2 regions of the Nicoliella sp. ESL1113 genome follow, and region 2 is predicted to be linked to the other one. Evidence: predicted binding sites of a transcription regulator. Region 2 holds the regulator's gene; the other holds the start of a gene.
The links. The regulator Rex, encoded in region 2, represses fermentation and respiration genes when NADH is low (regulators of the CRP and FNR family bind a similar motif). The targets are predictions, from matches to a motif close to TTGTGAANTANTTCACAA.

Region 1: a site for Rex is predicted at 6,438-6,455, ahead of ACSYTJ_RS00140 (zinc-dependent alcohol dehydrogenase family protein). Genes of this name have one in related genera too.

Annotation. Positions count from the first base shown of each region.
Region 1 covers NZ_CP196387.1:28,755-37,671, reverse strand. Annotated here, with positions in the region: gene ACSYTJ_RS00175 (glutathione S-transferase C-terminal domain-containing protein) at 1-547, shown strand, start outside; gene ACSYTJ_RS00170 (MmgE/PrpD family protein) at 537-1,871, shown strand; gene ACSYTJ_RS00165 (GNAT family N-acetyltransferase) at 1,872-2,444, shown strand; gene ACSYTJ_RS00160 (amino acid ABC transporter permease) at 2,434-3,105, shown strand; gene ACSYTJ_RS00155 (amino acid ABC transporter ATP-binding protein) at 3,130-3,891, shown strand; gene ACSYTJ_RS00150 (transporter substrate-binding domain-containing protein) at 3,893-4,690, shown strand; gene ACSYTJ_RS00145 (VOC family protein) at 4,742-5,137, opposite strand; gene ACSYTJ_RS00140 (zinc-dependent alcohol dehydrogenase family protein) at 5,162-6,172, opposite strand; gene ACSYTJ_RS00135 (fluoride efflux transporter FluC) at 6,624-7,004, shown strand; gene ACSYTJ_RS00130 (fluoride efflux transporter FluC) at 7,004-7,354, shown strand; gene ACSYTJ_RS00125 (HpaII family restriction endonuclease) at 7,453-8,511, opposite strand; gene ACSYTJ_RS00120 (DNA cytosine methyltransferase) at 8,528-8,917, opposite strand, start outside.
Region 2 covers NZ_CP196387.1:1,316,132-1,325,048, reverse strand. Annotated here, with positions in the region: gene tsaB (tRNA (adenosine(37)-N6)-threonylcarbamoyltransferase complex dimerization subunit type 1 TsaB) at 1-278, shown strand, start outside; gene rimI (ribosomal protein S18-alanine N-acetyltransferase) at 262-861, shown strand; gene tsaD (tRNA (adenosine(37)-N6)-threonylcarbamoyltransferase complex transferase subunit TsaD) at 895-1,908, shown strand; gene ACSYTJ_RS05720 (ATP-binding cassette domain-containing protein) at 1,954-3,915, opposite strand; gene ACSYTJ_RS05715 (redox-sensing transcriptional repressor Rex) at 4,086-4,718, shown strand; gene groES (co-chaperone GroES) at 4,930-5,214, shown strand; gene groL (chaperonin GroEL) at 5,274-6,893, shown strand; gene ACSYTJ_RS05700 (APC family permease) at 7,056-8,891, shown strand.

The DNA of each region.
Region 1 (8,917 bases), 260 kb from region 2:
AATCAAGGAATTGAGCGATGCCTGGAAGGATTACCAAACTAATCAAGACGTTGATTTATATCCTGATGATTTAAAAGAGGATATTGATAATTTGAGCGATATTATTTTGATGGACGTGAACTACGCTGTCAATGAAGCGGGCCATGGGCGCTCACAAGCTGATTATAAGAAGTGGTACGACCGCATTTTCAATCGATTAGATTGGTTAGAAGACCGCTTATCCAAGCAACGCTACTTACTCGGTGACAAGGTAACCCTAGTTGATATTAACCTGTTCGTAACGCTATCCAGATTCGACCTGGTGTTCTACCAAAAATACTACGTGAACAAGAAGCGGCTAGTTGATTATCCAAACCTCTGGAACTATGCCAAGGATCTCTATTCAATCCCCGCATTTGGGAACAACACCGATTTTGATTCAATGAGAAAACGGTTCTATGAAGTTGACCATACTCCACAAAGTGACCTGCCAAGAATTATTCCACTCGGCCCCGATGATAGCATTTGGGAAGAAGCAAACGATCGAGCTGAGAAATTTGGCAACTAATAATACGAAACGGCTGGCAGAGTTAATCTTTAATACCCACCAGGAGGATTATTTACAGACGCTGCCGATTGCTCGGGAGTGTTTGATCGACTACATTAGCTGCTTGGTGAGTGCCAGTCAGCAACCAACGGTGACTCGGTTTGCGAAACGGTTAGCGTTGAAGGATGGGCAGGCACAACTAATTGGTCAATCCCTAACTACAACGCCTGAACGGGCCGCCTTGTTCAACGGCTTTGCCGCCCATTATCTTGATTTTGACGATGTCCAATCAAATTTAAGGGGCCATTCCAGCGTGGTCATCTTTTCAGCCTTGTTGAGTTTGAACGATGCAACGGTTACCATGAATGATTTTTTATTCGCATCCGTGGTCGGGGTCGAATTTGCCGCGCAACTAGGCGCGCAATTAAACCCAGCCTATAAGTTAATGGGCTACCACACTACTGCAACGCTCGGGGTGTTTGGGGCGGTTGTTGCGATTGCAAAGTTGCAAAAATTATCAGTGGCAGAGATCGTGAGCTTACTGTCATTTGCGGCGACCCAATCTGCAGGCCTAGGAATCGAAGCGGGGAGTGATACCAAACCACTACATGCTGGGTTAGCAGCCAGTGATGCCGTGCAAGCCGCTTTATTTTTAAAGGGTGGCTTAACCACGAACCAGGATGTTTTTAACAATGAAAACGGCTGGAACATCGTGGTTGCAAACCAACCACTCGATGTCGAGCGCATTACTGCTCAATGGTTCAACCCTCCGCAAATAATTGATCCTGGAATCTGGTTCAAGCTCCACCAATTTTGTTCAGCAGCGATGTCTGGTTATGATGCTGCAAAGTTGCTTTATCAACAGGGGACGCGGCTTGCTGACATTCAAAAAGTCATCTTTCATTTCGTAGCGGGGGGCGATAAGGTGTTACGTTACACCACGCCCGCTACTGGCCAAGCGGGGAAGTTTTCGATCGAATATATCTTTTGGCAAATTTTGAAAAATGGTGATGTTGATGATCAATTGTTCGATGATCAGGTGTCAACCAACTTATTTAAAACTGAAACGAAATCCCTGTTCGCAAGGCAAAACGACCTAGTTGCTCAATCCCCTGATGACCGGCCAATTGAATTGGAAGTCCATTTAAAAAATGGGCCCGTTAAAAGAATTGCGGTTAATACGCCTAAGGGGTCTCCCAAAAATCGCCTTTCAAATGATCAAATCTTAGCCAAATTACAAAACGCAATTGCTAATAACGGGGTCGATTTAGATGTGCAACAACTACTCACGATTTTAAAAACTGGTAGCGTCAAGGACTTGAATCACGTTTTAAGGGGGGTGTGAGTGATCACAACGATCAATCGGGAAATTAAAGCGACAGAGTTAGAACAACTGAATGATTTACTGCATTCTGCATATCAAGCTGATCAAGAATTAGGGATTCATTTTAAAGCAGCAACGATCACAATGGCAGAAATGAAAGAGCAAATGGCGACGATGAAAACGTTTGTGACGGTTGATGATGACAAGATTATTGCAACGGTTTCGGTTCGCTTGCCATGGTCATTGAATAAAAGCCCATATTTATTACCCCATCTAGGCTGGGTGGCCACTAATGGTGATTATTTACACCAGGGTTATTCGAAAAAGCTCATTCATTGGGTCGAAGAACACGTGATTAAATTACAGATGCATTCGCCCGCTGTTACATTAGGAACGGCAGTTGAACACCCATGGCTTGCTTCTTTTTATAACGGGATTGGCTATGAACCAATTGCTACACAACGTAAATACGCTGATCACTTAACGGTTTATATGGTGAAAATCCTAGATCAGACGATCCTTGAAAGAGCAGCCCAATTAAATAATTTGGGGTTAGCTACTCTGAACAAAGGAGAGTTGAAAGATGAATTTTGATTTTAAATATTTTATTGAAGTTTTTCCAACGTTAATTGAGTTTATTCCAATCACATTGCTGCTCGCATTGTTGTCGATGATTTTAGCAACGGTCTTAGGTGGAGTGATCATGTTATTGAAATATTCTAAAAACCATCCTTTGAATTATGTTGCGAACGTCTATATTTCATTTTTTCGGGGGATGCCTAGCTTAGTACAGTTATTTATCATCTACTATGGATTACCGCAGATATTTCCCTTCTTTAGAGGGTTGCCAGCATTCATTGCCGTGATTATTGGGCTGGGCTTCAAGCAATCGGCCTACCTGGCAGAAATTTTTCGGGCAGCAATAGATTCAGTTGATCGTGGTCAGATCGAAGCCGCAAAAACGCTGAACATCAAGCCTGCTAAGTTGTTTCGATACGTCGTCTTTCCCCAGGCATTCGTGAACGCATTGCCATCAACGGGGAACAGTTTTATCAGCTTGATAAAGGAAACGTCGTTAGCCTTTTCGCTAGGGATTACCGAAATGTTTTCCGAAGGGAAGCTATTAGCTGGAGCTTCATTTAAGTATTTTGAAACATACTTAGCGGTTGGGATTTTATATTGGATTTTAATTATTATCTATACATTTTTACAGAACATCATTGAAAAACACATTTCAATTCCATATCAGAGTTAATCTAGCGGAGGTGAATTTAAGCTTATGAATGCAATTAATACGAAGGACTTATCGGTTGTGATCAACGGCACGCCGATCTTAAAAGATATTAACCTCCAGATTGAAAAGGGGAAGGTCACAGCAATCATTGGGCCCAGTGGAGCAGGGAAAACCACGCTTCTGAGGACTTTTAATTACTTACAACCATTCGCTAGTGGATCGATTACGGTGAATGATGTGGAGCTGACCCCTAAAACAGCCACGAAAAAATTAATTTATGAATATCGGTTGCAATCAGCAATGGTGTTTCAACGCTTTAACTTATTTAGGAACATGACGGCGGTAGAGAACGTAATGGCCCCAGAATTGTTAAATAATAAACTGAAATGGGACGCTGCACATACTAAGGCCCAGCAGTTATTGACCGAGATGGGGTTAGCCAACGTTGCTAACAACTATCCGGTGAGTTTATCAGGTGGTCAGCAACAACGGGTCGCAATCGCCCGCGCCATCGCTTCGCAACCATCGATCATCCTCTTTGATGAACCTACTTCCGCACTCGATCCAGAAATGTCCAAAGAAGTACTCAATATTATTTCCAAGCTCGCTCAACAATCCATCACAATGGTGATCGTGACGCATGAAATTGAGTTTGCCAGAGAGGTTAGCGACAGTACCGTCTTTTTAGAAGATGGCGCAGTTAAGTACCATGGATCAACTGATGAATTATTTTCTGAACATGGTCCAGACAGAATTAAGAATTTTACGAAAGAAATGCATTTTAAAAAAGTAGAGGAGTTGTCTTAATATGAAGAAAACTGGAAATCGTGGAATTATCATTAGCGCAATCGTAGCTGTATTAGTAGTAATTGCTGGGGGGTTCTTTTATTTCAACCAAACTAGCAACGGTTCCAAAAATAGTGAGAATGTAATTAAAGCGGGGGTAACGGGAACTAGTTATCCCAATACTTATAAGGCCAATGGCAAATTAACTGGTTTTGATGTCGATGTCTTAAACGATGCGGCTAAAAGAGCTGGTTACAAGGTTAAATGGGTGACTGGTGAATTCGATGGGCTCTTAGGTCAAGTTGACAATGGTCAATTAGACACGGTGGCCAATGACATCGCCGTAACTCCAGAACGGGCCAAGAAGTACAAGTTTACTGACGTTTACAACAAGGAAGAAACCGCAGTTGCCGTTGATAAGAAGTCAAGTTTGAATAACATTGATCAACTATCAGGTAAAACGGTTTCAGGAGCATCAGCATCCAATAACTCGCAAAACCTAAAGAACTACAATAATAAGATCAAGTTTAAGATGTTTGATGCCCGTGATTTAACTTACGAAGCACTATTAGCAGGACACGTTGATGGGGTGGTTAATACCAGAAATAACCTCTCTGCCATCATCAAACAAAAGCATTATGCATGGAAGATCCTAAAGGGAAGTGCTGCAACCGTCAACGTAGCATTACCATTTGCTAAGAACAATACTGGTAAGATTGCTAAATTGAACAAGGCAATTGCTGAAATGAAGAAGGATGGTACCCTTACTAAGTTAGCTGAAAAATACTTTGGCTATAATGCAGTTCAGGGCATCAAGTAATTATGTACAAAAAAAGCGCTGGTGGAAAATCACCAGCGCTTTTTTTAGTTGTTATTTGTCAAGAATTTGACAGAATTCAATTGTTTCGTGGTTAGGTCCTAAGATGTTAAAGAACCGAATACCATGATCCCAGAATGAAGGGATGGATTGAATTTCATCGTTGACCATGTCAAAGCCTTCAGCCTTAGCAGCTTCGAAAGCCTTGTCAACGTCAGTACAGTTCATTGAGAAGTGGTTGATGGCACCGTTCTTCATAGTAACGGGGTCACCTTCCCAAGTTTCAATGGTAAGGTTATTGTATTTCATGAAAGCACAACGGTTTTCGCCATTGTGGAATAAACCTGCTTGTTCAAAGCCAAGCTTTTCGTAAAAAGCAATGGTCTTGTCTAAGTCTTTGGAAGGAATTCCAACGTGTTGGAGTCCAGTAAAGTAATCTTGTAAAGCCATCTTATTTTCCTCCATAGAAATTAATTATTTTAAGCTTCCGTCAAGTTCAACAACTGACTTACCAGGACGCTTGTCAGAACCATCAAGCTTACCAACAACTTCGTCAAGCTTAAGAACGTTCTTGATAAGTGGTTCAACATCGATCTTACCACTTGCCATTAATGCAAGGGAGTCATCGAATGCGTATGGGTTAATGAATGAACCCTTGATGTCTAATTCCTTTTGGAATACTTCGTAAGTGTTAACAGTGAATGTTTGATCTGGACGACCAACACCAAACATAAGGATTTGACCACCCTTACCTGCAACTTCGATTGCCTTTTCTTGAGTTTCTGGACGACCAACGGCTTCGATAACGATGTCGTATTCTTCGTTAATGTCACCAGATTCAGTGTTGATTACGTGATCAGCACCAGTAAGCTTTTGTTCTTCGGCTAACTTGTCATCGTGACGACCAGTTAAGTCAACGTGTTGAACACCGTATGCCTTTAATAATTCAACGAATAGAAGACCCATGTAACCATCACCCATAACAAGAGCCTTGTAATGTGGTTGTAAGCTAAGACGACGGATACCGTGAACCCCACATGAAACTGGTTCAGTTGAACAAGCAGCCTTTAATGAAAGGTTAGCTGGAACGTGGTATACAACTGATTCAGGAGCAGTGAAGTATTCTTCCAAACCACCATCACGAGTAACACCAACAGCTGAAAGGTCTTCAGCTAATTGTGGACGGTCAACACGGAAGTACTTGTCCTTAGGGTAGTAGATGTTAGGGTCAACTGCAACACGATCACCCTTCTTGAATTGGGTAACGTTAGCACCAACAGCTTCAACAACACCTGAGTTTTCGTGACCTAAAACGATTGGAGGAACAGCGTCTGCTGAACCTGGAAGACCGTTGTAAAGTGCGTCGTCGGTACCACAGATACCAGCGTAAGCAGTCTTAACTAAGACTTCGTCAGGCTTTGGAGTTGGAGTATCTAAATCTTGGATTTCCATTTGTTTAGTACCAGTTAATACTAATGCTTTCATGTGTAAATATCCCCTTTAAATAATATAAATTTTTTAACCAGATCGGATGACCCAGCTTCAATAACTATTTTATATGAAATAACCATTTGTTTCCAAACATTTAGCGTTTAGCACCAATTGATTACACCTATAATACTAATGATTATTGATAAATAATCAACTGCCATTTTATCTAAATATAAAGATAATTGGATTTATAAATGAATAAAGTCACATTGTTACAACATGATGTAAGCAAAGTTAAATGTTGATTTAATGCTAATGATAGTTAACAGTTTCACAAACTTTTTAGCTTAAATTATGTCTTTTTATATATTTATTCATATTTAAACCGATTGCATGAATAAAAAATTAATTGGTATAATTTTTAAATATTTTGTGAATTTATTAACTAAAGTATAAGATATCTTAATTGTGATACGATAAGGGGATAATAAGGGGGCAATTTAAATTGCGGAAAGTTATTTATATTATCTTTTTTGGTTTCTTTGGCGGGGCACTTCGCGAATGGTTAACGCTTTTATCTGGAAACGATCACTTTGCAATGATTATTGCGATTAATTTATTAGGAACTTTCTTACTAGCCTTTCTGGTTAGCATTTTGCCATTGTTATTTAAAATCTCAAGTGAACTCCTTAGCGGGATTAGCGTTGGCTTTATCGGTAGCTTTACCACTTTTTCAACGTTTACGGTTGATTTTGTAAAGCTGTTCAAAACTTCACTAATTAATTCTTTTTGGTATCTTTCAATTAGTTTAGTCTTTGGATATATATTCGCATTAGTTGGAATTAAATTAGCGAACTACTTAATTGCAAAGGCGGGTGCAAAATAATGTTATCTAAAATTATAATTGTCGGACTCGCTGCTGCGTTCGGTGCGGTGATTCGTTATGCGATGATCGAATTGATTGGAAACAAAATGGGGTGGCAGGAATTTCCACTCGCCACCGTGGTAATCAACGTATCTGGATCGTTTCTCCTGGGTTTGTTAGCAGGGCAACTTGCTGATAGTTCAATGGCTTATCTAATTGGCAGTGGGATTTTAGGTGGGTATACCACGTTTTCCACGTTTATGAATGAAACGGTAAGGCTTCAGATTAAGCGTCCGACATGGGCTGGATTATATTTCATTTCAACCACGTTGTTAGGGATTTTAGCAGCATTTGTTGGCATGGCGATTTAAAAATCGATTAGACCACACCAATAAGTATTATTTTTTTCAAAGTAAAGACCCCGATATGCTGAACGTTTTCTGTTCAACCGATCGGGGTCGTTTGTTTATTATTGCCAAAATCTAATCATACAGCCTAAGCTCATTGCTCCTCTTTCGTTAATGTTTCCACAGTTATATCGACTTAAAGAGGGGGTGTCGAAATTTGTTGAATTGTAGAGATAACCCTTTAACTTGTTTCTTTCGTATATGTTGTAACCCACGATTTCGCCATTTTGTTTTACAACAATATAGCCGCCGTTAGCTTGATCCAAACCGTCCCATTTGGTATTGGGCACCATTCCTAATGCAATGCTAATCAAAAGTTCTTTAACCTTGTATTCTATTAAATCGTGATTTTTATGAAAATTATCACAATAATAATCTACAACCTTAGAGATCTTTTTGCCGCGTACAAAATAAGAACAATAAAATAAATCAGCTAAAATGCTAGGCATTTCCGAATCTATCATTTTTAAATTAAATTCAAAGGTGCTTGAGTTTAGATTATTAAATGTTAAATTGATATTTTTACTTTTTAATCGATTTATTTTGTCTAATATAGTTCCTTTGGCGTTGAGAGCGTCCAATTCGGTGGGGGTTAAATTATTGGTTAGTTCCTTAGAAGGCTTGTAATTAATAATCGTTTGTTGTGATGCGTTTAAAAGGGTGGGGCGGCTACCTAAATAAGATTTAATACTAAAGCCGATTGTTGGTTCTGTATTTGTGAATGGATCGTGTATTTTAATATCGATATCACTTTTTAACTTGCTCTTTGCTTTTAAACTATCTAGCTTTACTGATTTAAGAAAGTCTTCAACGGCTGGAACTTCGAAATTTCCCTTTTTGCTTAATAATTTGTCTAATAAAAAATTCGAATAATGTAAGAACTGATTTTTGTTAACTGAAAATGAAGGCTTGTCTTTTTCTTGAATGTGAATTTCTGGATCTTGGCTGGTTATTTCATAAATAACATCTGGTTTAATAATTGCCTTGATTGTGAAAAATTGGTTAGGGATAGAATTTAAATTATTATCGGCTATGTTTAAAGTTCCGTTTGATGATAACAACCTAAGGAAAACATAGGATTCAGACCATTCTCCAATATTGAATTTTTTATAGTTTGTCATTACTAATCATGGCTTTCTATATTAGATTTAACTGGATAGTAGCATGGTTTCCCTTGACGTCTATTTTTTTGTTTCGCAAAACATCTTTTATGTTTTTGGAAACTGCTTTAATCATTGGGATTGAAACGCTGTTTCCCATTTGTCTGTACATTTGGGTTCTTGAAACTGGAATTATGAAATTATCTGGAAAACCTTGTAACCTCTTACATTCTAGTTCTGAAAGTAACCTTATTCCAGTTTCACCACCCTTTACAAACGTCCCCGTTAATCGTTGTATTTTGTGATAGCTAGCGTTTAAAGTTTTTGCGTATTTTTTAGTGTTTTTATCTACGACAAATGGATGCCCGTCATCCTTTTTGAATAAGTAGTTTTTTTGCAAATTTTTAGAGATTGAATATCCAGTGGG
Region 2 (8,917 bases):
GTTGGTTGAGTAAAATGGAGGCCTATCAAAATGAATCGATTATTGGATTAGGTGATGCTAATCATTTTAACGATCGCTTGCCTGCTAATTTTACGATGATTAATAATTTAGATAACCTTCCTCAAGCTGCAAACCTAGGACTATTTGGCGAGACTTTACCACCAGTTCAAGACATTGATACGTTTGTTCCTAATTATTTGAGATTGACGAAAGCAGAAGCCGATTGGCAAAAACTACACCCAAAAGAGGATTCAAGTTCATATGTTAAAAAAGTTTAAGCAATGGTACCATAGCCTATTTTTAAAAAGTGAAGCAGTATTTCGTGAACAACAAATTGCGGTTAAAAACCATACGATTGAAATTAAAAATGTTAAGTACTTTATTGGAAGGGCCATGGTTACAGATACCCCGGAATTATTAAAGATTGAAAAATCTGTTTATGACGGCAAAACTCCATGGAACTACAATACGATGCTAAGGGAACTTAAGCGTGATCAAGACCGTTTATACTTAGTAATTAGATATCATGATCAATTGGTTGCATTCATTGGTTGTGCAATGTTTGATAATAATAAGGAATGCCATATTACGAATCTAGCGGTTCAAAAAGAATTTCAACATCGGGGGCTTGCATATTACTTGTTAACGGTAATTATTAAAAAAGCGCGTCGCATTGACTATTCAAAAATCACGCTAGAAGTGAGAAGTAGTAATTATCGTGCTCAGCATCTTTATGCTGATTTAGGATTTAAACGCTCAGGCATTAAAAATAACTACTATATTGATAATCAAGAAGATGCCATTGATATGACGCTAGATATTAGTGAAATTGATAATAGCCCAATTAATTATGGATTATAATTTGGAGGAATAATTTTGAAGCGTAATTTAATCATGTCATTTGAGTCTAGTTGCGATGAAACTAGTGTCGCAATTATTGCAGATGGCAATCAAATTCTTTCTAACATCGTAGCCACACAGATCAATAGCCATAAACGATTTGGTGGCGTAGTTCCAGAAGTTGCTAGTCGTCATCATATCGAAGAAATTACCATCTGTATTCGTGATGCGATGCAAGAGGCCAATGTTACCTATGATGATTTAGATGCCGTGGCCGTTACCTATGGGCCTGGATTAGTAGGTTCGCTTTTGATCGGGGTGACTGCTGCTAAGATGGTTGCGTGGGCTCACCACCTTCCGTTAATTCCAGTCAACCACCTCGCGGGGCATATTTATGCTGCTCGCTTTGTCGAACCAATTGAATTTCCAACCCTTGCATTAGTCGTTTCTGGTGGCCACACTGAATTGGTTTACATGCCCAAAGAGGGCCAGTTCGAAATTATTGGTGAAACGCGCGATGATGCCGCTGGTGAAGCCTACGATAAAATTGGTCGGGTGTTAGGGATTAACTACCCCGCAGGCCCTACTGTTGATGCGATGGCAGCGAAGGGTAAGGATACATTTAACTTTCCACGAGCAATGGATAAGTCATCTAATTATGATTTTAGTTTTAGTGGGTTAAAGAGTGCCTTTATTAACACTTACCATCACGCAGAACAAGTAGGTGATAAGTTGAATCATGATGACCTGGCAACTAGTTTTCAAAATGCGGTCGTAGATGTTTTAGTAGATAAAACACTGCGGGCGTTGGAGAACTACCCAGTCAAACAATTGATCTTAGCAGGAGGAGTAGCTGCCAACAATGGACTGCGGACACGCTTGCAATCAGCAATTGATCAACTACCAAATACGAAATTAATAATGGCGCCACGCAAACTATGTGGTGATAACGCTGCGATGATTGGTGCAGCTGGCTTTATTATGTTTAAAGAAGGGCGTTTTGCAGGCCTCGATTTAAATGCTGACCCGAGCCTTGAGTTTGAATGGGCTCCTGATGTAACTCAATAAAATTCAAAAAGGACTGAATCAAAATTTTTGATTCAGTCCTTTTATTTACTCATTATTTAAATCTTCGAGTTCTAAACTTAGTTGAGTCCACTGATCTGATAGTTTTTCATTTTGGTGGTTGACTTGATCGAGATTCTTTTGGAGTTCCTCAAGTTCACTAATCTTTTGATCAGCAGCTAGTTGGGCCATTCGATCCTCGATTTGAGCGTGTTGTTCGCTGAGCTTGCCCATTTGTTCCTCAATTTCGCTGATTTGGCGTTCTAATTTACGTCGTTGCTTTTGGTCTTGCTTACTCTTTTGGTAATCGACCTTGCCCTTCGATTCGGTGGGTTGAACCGCTTCGGGATGTTCAGCAGCTAATTTAGCGGCCTCGTGTTGTGCTTGGGCGATTTGATCTTCCTTTTTTTCGATATAGTAATCATAATCCCCTAGGTATCTTTCTGATCCTTCAGGGGTAATTTCAATAATTTCGCTAGCAACTTGGTTAATGAAGTATCGATCGTGTGAAACGAACAGGATCGTCCCATCAAATTGCTTCAATGCATTTTCAAGAACTTCGCGACTTTCAATGTCCAAATGGTTAGTGGGTTCATCGAGAATTAAGAAATTATCGTGATCCATTGATAATTTGGTGAGCATCAAACGCGCCTTTTCACCACCAGAAAGGTTACCGACGACTTTTTCAACGTCATTACCAGAAAATAAAAAGCTCCCTAAAATGGTTCTAATGTGGCCTTCTGGAGTAGTAGGGTAGTCGTCCCAAATTTCATTTAAAACGGTTTTATTACTGTGTAAGGAAGTCTGTTTTTGATCGTAGTAGCCAATGCTGACTCCGGTCCCGAATGAAACGGTCCCCGCTAATTTTGGTAGCTTGCCTAAAATGGTTTTTAATAGGGTCGACTTACCAACCCCGTTGGGTCCGATAATTGCAATCGATTGGTGCTTTTTTTCGTCAATGTTAATTGGACTAGCTAGAACCTGATCATCATAGCCGACCGCCAGATTCCGAACTGTTAAAACGATGTTACCACTGGGCTTTGCTTCTGAGAATCGAAATTGAGCGACCTTATTATTATCAAATGGTTTTTCGAGCTTTGGCATTTTTTCTAATTGTTTACGACGTGCCTGAGCACGGTTAGTAGTCGATGCCCGAACGATGTTTTTATCAATAAAGTCCTGCATTTTTTTAATTTCAGCTTGCTGTTTTTCATACGCATGGAGCCGTTCAGCATAGCGCGCTTGTTTTTGCTTCACAAAGCTAGTGTAATCACCTTTGTAATATGTTAGCGTTCCGTTATCCAAGTCATAGACTTCATTGACTAACTTATCCATGAAGTAACGGTCATGTGAAATGATCAAAAGCGAACCAGGATAGTTTTGGACGTAGCCTTCCAACCATGTGATCGTTTCAACATCTAAGTGGTTGGTTGGTTCATCTAAAATAAGGAGGTCGCGTTTTTCAAGGAGCAGTTTCGCTAATGCGAGTTGGGTTTGTTGCCCACCTGAAAGAGAATTAACGGGTTGTTCGTAGAATGATTCTCCAAAACCAAATCCGTTTAAAACCGCCTTGATTTCAGCTTTATAACTGTACCCATGATTAGCGGTAAAGTTAGCCTGAATCGTGTCGTATGATTTAGTGACTTCTGCTAGTTTTTGTGGATCTTGATTAACCTGTTGATCACTCATTTGTATTTCTAACGCGTGCATCTTGTGTTCCGTTTTAATTAATTCTGCGAACACGCTTAACATCTCATCCCAGACGTTTCGTTCTGAATGAAGACCCGTATTTTGTGAAAGATAGCCAATTGTAAGGCCGTTTTTTTCAGTAATCTTCCCTTCGTCGATGCTTTCTTCACCAATGATCATTTTAACTAGCGTTGATTTACCGGCTCCATTGCGGCCAACGAGCCCGATTCTAGCATGATTTTCAATATTCATATTAACATTTGTGAAAATTGGCACACCATCGAATCTTTTGGTTACGTTATTTACTTGTAAGATTTGCAAGTCCTCACCCCTTTATATTATAGTAGTTTAAGGATAATTTTATCATAATTTACATATAATATGAAATTATGAAAATCGATATAATTGATTAATATTTCACAAAGTCTTTTTTTATGATAAAATAATCTGGAAACGTTTTTTATGAACGAAAATGCCGGGAGGAAAGACTTATGGCTGAAAATAAAATTCCACGGGCAACCGCAAAAAGATTGCCGATCTATTATCGATACCTTACGATTTTACATGACTCAAACGTTGAACGAATCTCATCAAATAAATTTGCGGACGCAATTCAAGTGGACTCTGCTACGATTAGAAGGGATTTTTCCTATTTTGGGGCGCTTGGTAAACGTGGCTATGGTTATGATGTTGAGAATTTATTGAATTTCTTTAAGCGGATTCTAAATGAAGACCGTTTGACTAACGTTGCATTAGTCGGGGTCGGAAACTTTGGACAGGCACTACTGAACTTTAATTTTCATCGTGATAGCAACGTTAGGATTGCTGCTGCCTTTGATACTAAGGAGCGAATGATTAACACAATTCAAAACGGGGTCCCCATTTATTCATATGAAGAAATGGTTCAACAATTAAGGGATCAACAGATCAAGGTCGTTATTTTAACTGTGCCTTCTAAAGTGGCCCAAGAAGTTTGCGATAATGCCATTAAAGCGGGAGCGGAGGGCTTTCTTAACTTCACCCAGGTCCGTCTATCAACTCCCGAGAACGTAACGGTGCAAAATGTTGATTTAACGAATGAGTTACAGACCTTGATTTACTTTATTGAACATTACATTAAGTAAACCTTTAGATTCAAGATTCCTAGTTTTAAATCATCGCATTATTAATCTGATTTCGATAAAATGTTCATGCAAAGTTGCATGAGCGTTTTTTTATTTGGGCAGCGGTCAAAATGTTTGCAATTAAAATTAAAAGAATATATATTAAAGATAACAATTAGCACTGACATAGTTCAAGTGCTAAATTTATGTAAACTTAATTGGAGGGATTAATGTGTTAAAGCCATTAGGTGATCGTGTGATCGTTGAAGTTGAAGAGGAAAAGGAAAAGACAGTCGGCGGGATTGTCTTAGCAAGTAATGCTAAGGAAAAGCCCCAAACTGGAAAGGTAGTCGCTGTCGGTGCTGGACGGATCTTGGATAACGGAGAGACAGTTGCACCAGCAGTTAAGGAAGGCGAAACCGTTCTATTCGACAAGTACTCTGGCACTTCCGTTGACTACGAAGGCCAATCCTACTTAGTTTTACATGAAAAGGATTTAGTTGCAGTTGTCGACTAATTAATAAATTAAAATTAAAATCATAAAAAACAAAAAATAATTTCATGAGGTGATAATTGATGGCTAAGGAAGTTAAATTTGCAGAAGATGCAAGAAAATCATTACTTAACGGTGTTGATAAATTAGCTAATACGGTTAAGACTACTTTAGGACCAAAGGGACGTAACGTTGTCCTAGAAGAAGGTGCTGGTCCAAACATCACAAATGATGGGGTAACTATTGCAAAGGCGATTCAACTCCCAGATCATTTTGAAAACATGGGAGCTAAATTAGTTGCTGAAGTTGCTTCCAAGACTAATGACATTGCTGGTGACGGGACTACGACTGCCACTGTATTGACCCAAGCAATCGTCAACGAAGGCTTGAAGAACGTTACCGCTGGTGCTAACCCAGTTGGCGTTCGCCGCGGAATCGAAAAGGCTACCGAAGTAGCTGTAAAGGCATTACACAAGATGTCACACGAAGTAAAGAACAAAAACGATATTGCTCAAATCGCTGCCATTTCTTCTGCTAACAAGCAAGTTGGTGAATTGATTGCCGATGCAATGGAAAAGGTTGGTAACGACGGGGTCATTACCATTGAAGATTCCCGTGGGGTTGAAACTAGCCTAGATGTCGTTGAAGGAATGCAATTCGATCGTGGTTACATGTCACAATACATGGTGACTGATAACGATAAGATGGAAGCTAATTTGGATAATCCATACATTCTAATTACTGACAAAAAGATTAATAACATTCAAGACATTTTACCAGTTCTTCAATCAGTGGTTGAACAAGGGCGTTCACTCTTGATCATTGCTGATGATATTGGTGGTGAAGCATTACCAACCCTTGTTTTGAATAAGATGCGTGGGACCTTCAACGTGGTTGCTGTCAAAGCTCCTGGATTCGGTGATCGTCGGAAGGATCAATTACAAGACATCGCTACTTTAACTGGTGCAACTGTGATTACTGACGACTTAGGATTAAACCTAAAGGATGCGACCCTAGAACAACTAGGTCAATCTGCTAAGGCAAACATTACTAAGGATAACACTACGATCGTTCAAGGTGCTGGTGACAAGGCTAAGATTGCTGATCGGGTTAGCGAAATTAAGACCCAAATTGAAAAGACGACTTCTGACTTTGACCGTGACAAGTTAAAGGAACGCCTTGCTAAGTTAGCTGGTGGAGTTGCTGTTGTTCGTGTCGGTGCTGCGACCGAAACCGAATTAAAGGAACGTAAGTACAGAATCGAAGATGCTTTGAACGCTACGCGGGCTGCCGTTGAAGAAGGCTACGTTCCTGGTGGTGGAACAGCTTACATTAATATCTTAAAGGATATTGATGCCATTAAGGCTGAAGGCGATGAAAACACCGGGGTTCAAATCGTTCGCCGTGCATTGGAAGCTCCAGTTAGACAAATTGCTCACAATGCTGGGGTTGATGGTTCCGTGATCGTTGACCACCTTAGAGGTCAAAAACCTGGAATTGGTTACAATGCTGCTGATGGAACTTACGAAGACATGATCAAGGCTGGAGTTATTGACCCAACCAAGGTTAGTCGCTCAGCACTTCAAAACGCCGCTTCTGTTTCAGCATTGTTATTAACTACTGAAGCCGTAGTAGCAAACGAACCAAAGGATGATAATAACACCCCAATGCCTCCACAACCAGGTATGGGCGGCATGATGTAATTTAAATTAAGCTCTGCTTTAAAAGAATCGCTATTTAGCGGTTCTTTTTTTGTTAATAAAATTCAATATGAAATATTTACCAAATTGTAGTAAAATTAAGAATTGCATAAACAAATTTATATTATCTTAAAAAATGAAGACTTAAAAAGTGAGGTCATTTTCATGTGGCGTTATTTAAAACGATTAGTAATTGGGAAGCCATTGAAATCAACTGATGAGGGTGGTAATTCCTTGAATAAATTTAAGGGATTGGCTTTGCTCTCTTCTGATGCTCTTTCATCGGTTGCTTATGGGACCGAACAGATTACAGCGGTATTGTTGACCCTTTCAGTAGCTGCTTTAGTTTACCAAATTTGGATTTCAGCATTAGTTTTGATTCTTTTGCTGGCAATCACGTTGTCCTATCAACAAATTATTTACGCCTATCCATCTGGTGGGGGTGCCTACCTAGTTGCTAGTGATAATTGGGGGCGGACGACTGGGTTAGTTGCTGGTGGGTCCTTACTAGTTGATTATATGCTGACCGTGGCGGTTTCGACCACTTCTGGAACCGAAGCAATTACGTCTGCAATTCCAGCACTATATAATTATCGAATCCTGATTTCATGCTTGATCGTAGTATTAATTATGTTACTGAATTTACGGGGGATGCGTGAATCAGCATCGATTTTGACGGTGCCGGTTTACCTATTCATCTTTATGATTTTTATCATGATTATTTGGGGTGGGTATAATATTTTAACTGGACATATTACATACCAAGCTGCTAGCGCAGTTGGTACCCCAGTCCAGGGAATGACACTGCTATTATTCTTCAAGGCTTTTTCTTCTGGTTCTTCATCGCTAACTGGAGTGGAAGCAATTAGTAACTCGGTTCCTAACTTTAAAAAACCCCGTGAAAAGATGGCTTCACATACGCTTGCTATCATGGCTTTGATCTTAGGGTTCTTCTTTGGTGGGATTACACTTTTGAGTTATTACATGGGAATTAAGCCGAATGCACATGTGACGGTGCTGTCACAAATTGGAGCAGGCGTATTCGGCCATGGTGGAATTATGTTCTATGTATTACAACTTTCCACCGCAATGATTTTAGCAGTGGCTGCAAACACTGGCTTTTCAGCATTTCCAATTCTAGCTTATAATTTAGCACGCGATAAATTTTTACCGCACGCCTACTTGGATAAGGGTGATCGGTTAGGATATTCCAACGGGATTATTTCACTTGCGATTGGGGCATTGATCCTAATCATTATGTTCAATGGGGAAACGAACCTCTTAGTACCCCTGTATTCCATCGGGGTATTCATTCCATTTACACTTTCACAGTCTGGGATGATTTTACATTGGCGCAAGCACCGTGAAGGAGCATGGGTCTTAAAAGCGACCATTAATTTCATCGGGGCGTTGATCTCGGCAATCCTAGTTGTTTTCTTATTGCTACTCCACTTTGTAAACGTCTGGCCATACTTCATCGTGATGCCACTATTGATCCTTTTATTTTATCGCATCAATGAGCATTATCGTAAGGTCGGCACCCAACTGGAAGTTAGCCATAAGGCGCAAGAAATTCCAGAATCATTTAGTGGTTCGACTGTAATTGTTTTGATCAGTGACGTTACGACCATGACGATGAATGCGATTACCTATGCTAAATCGATCAGTGATGATATCATTGCGATGCATGTTTCGTTTGATTCTAATCCAGAACGCGAAAAAAAGGTGGCCAACGACTTTAAGGTTGCGTTCCCAGAAATTCGGTTCGTTGATATTCATTCATCATATCGCTCAATCGTTAATCCAACGTTGCGCTTTTGTGATGTGATTGCCAAGCGTGCCGAACACGACGGGAATACAACCACTGTATTGGTTCCGCAATTTGTCCCTAAGCATCATTGGCAACAAATTCTGCATAATCAAAGTGGTTTACGGTTGCGTGCAGCTTTAAACTCACGTCAAAACATCGTGGTAAGCACTTATAATTACCATTTGAAATAATTAATTAAACGGGAGTTATCGCTATA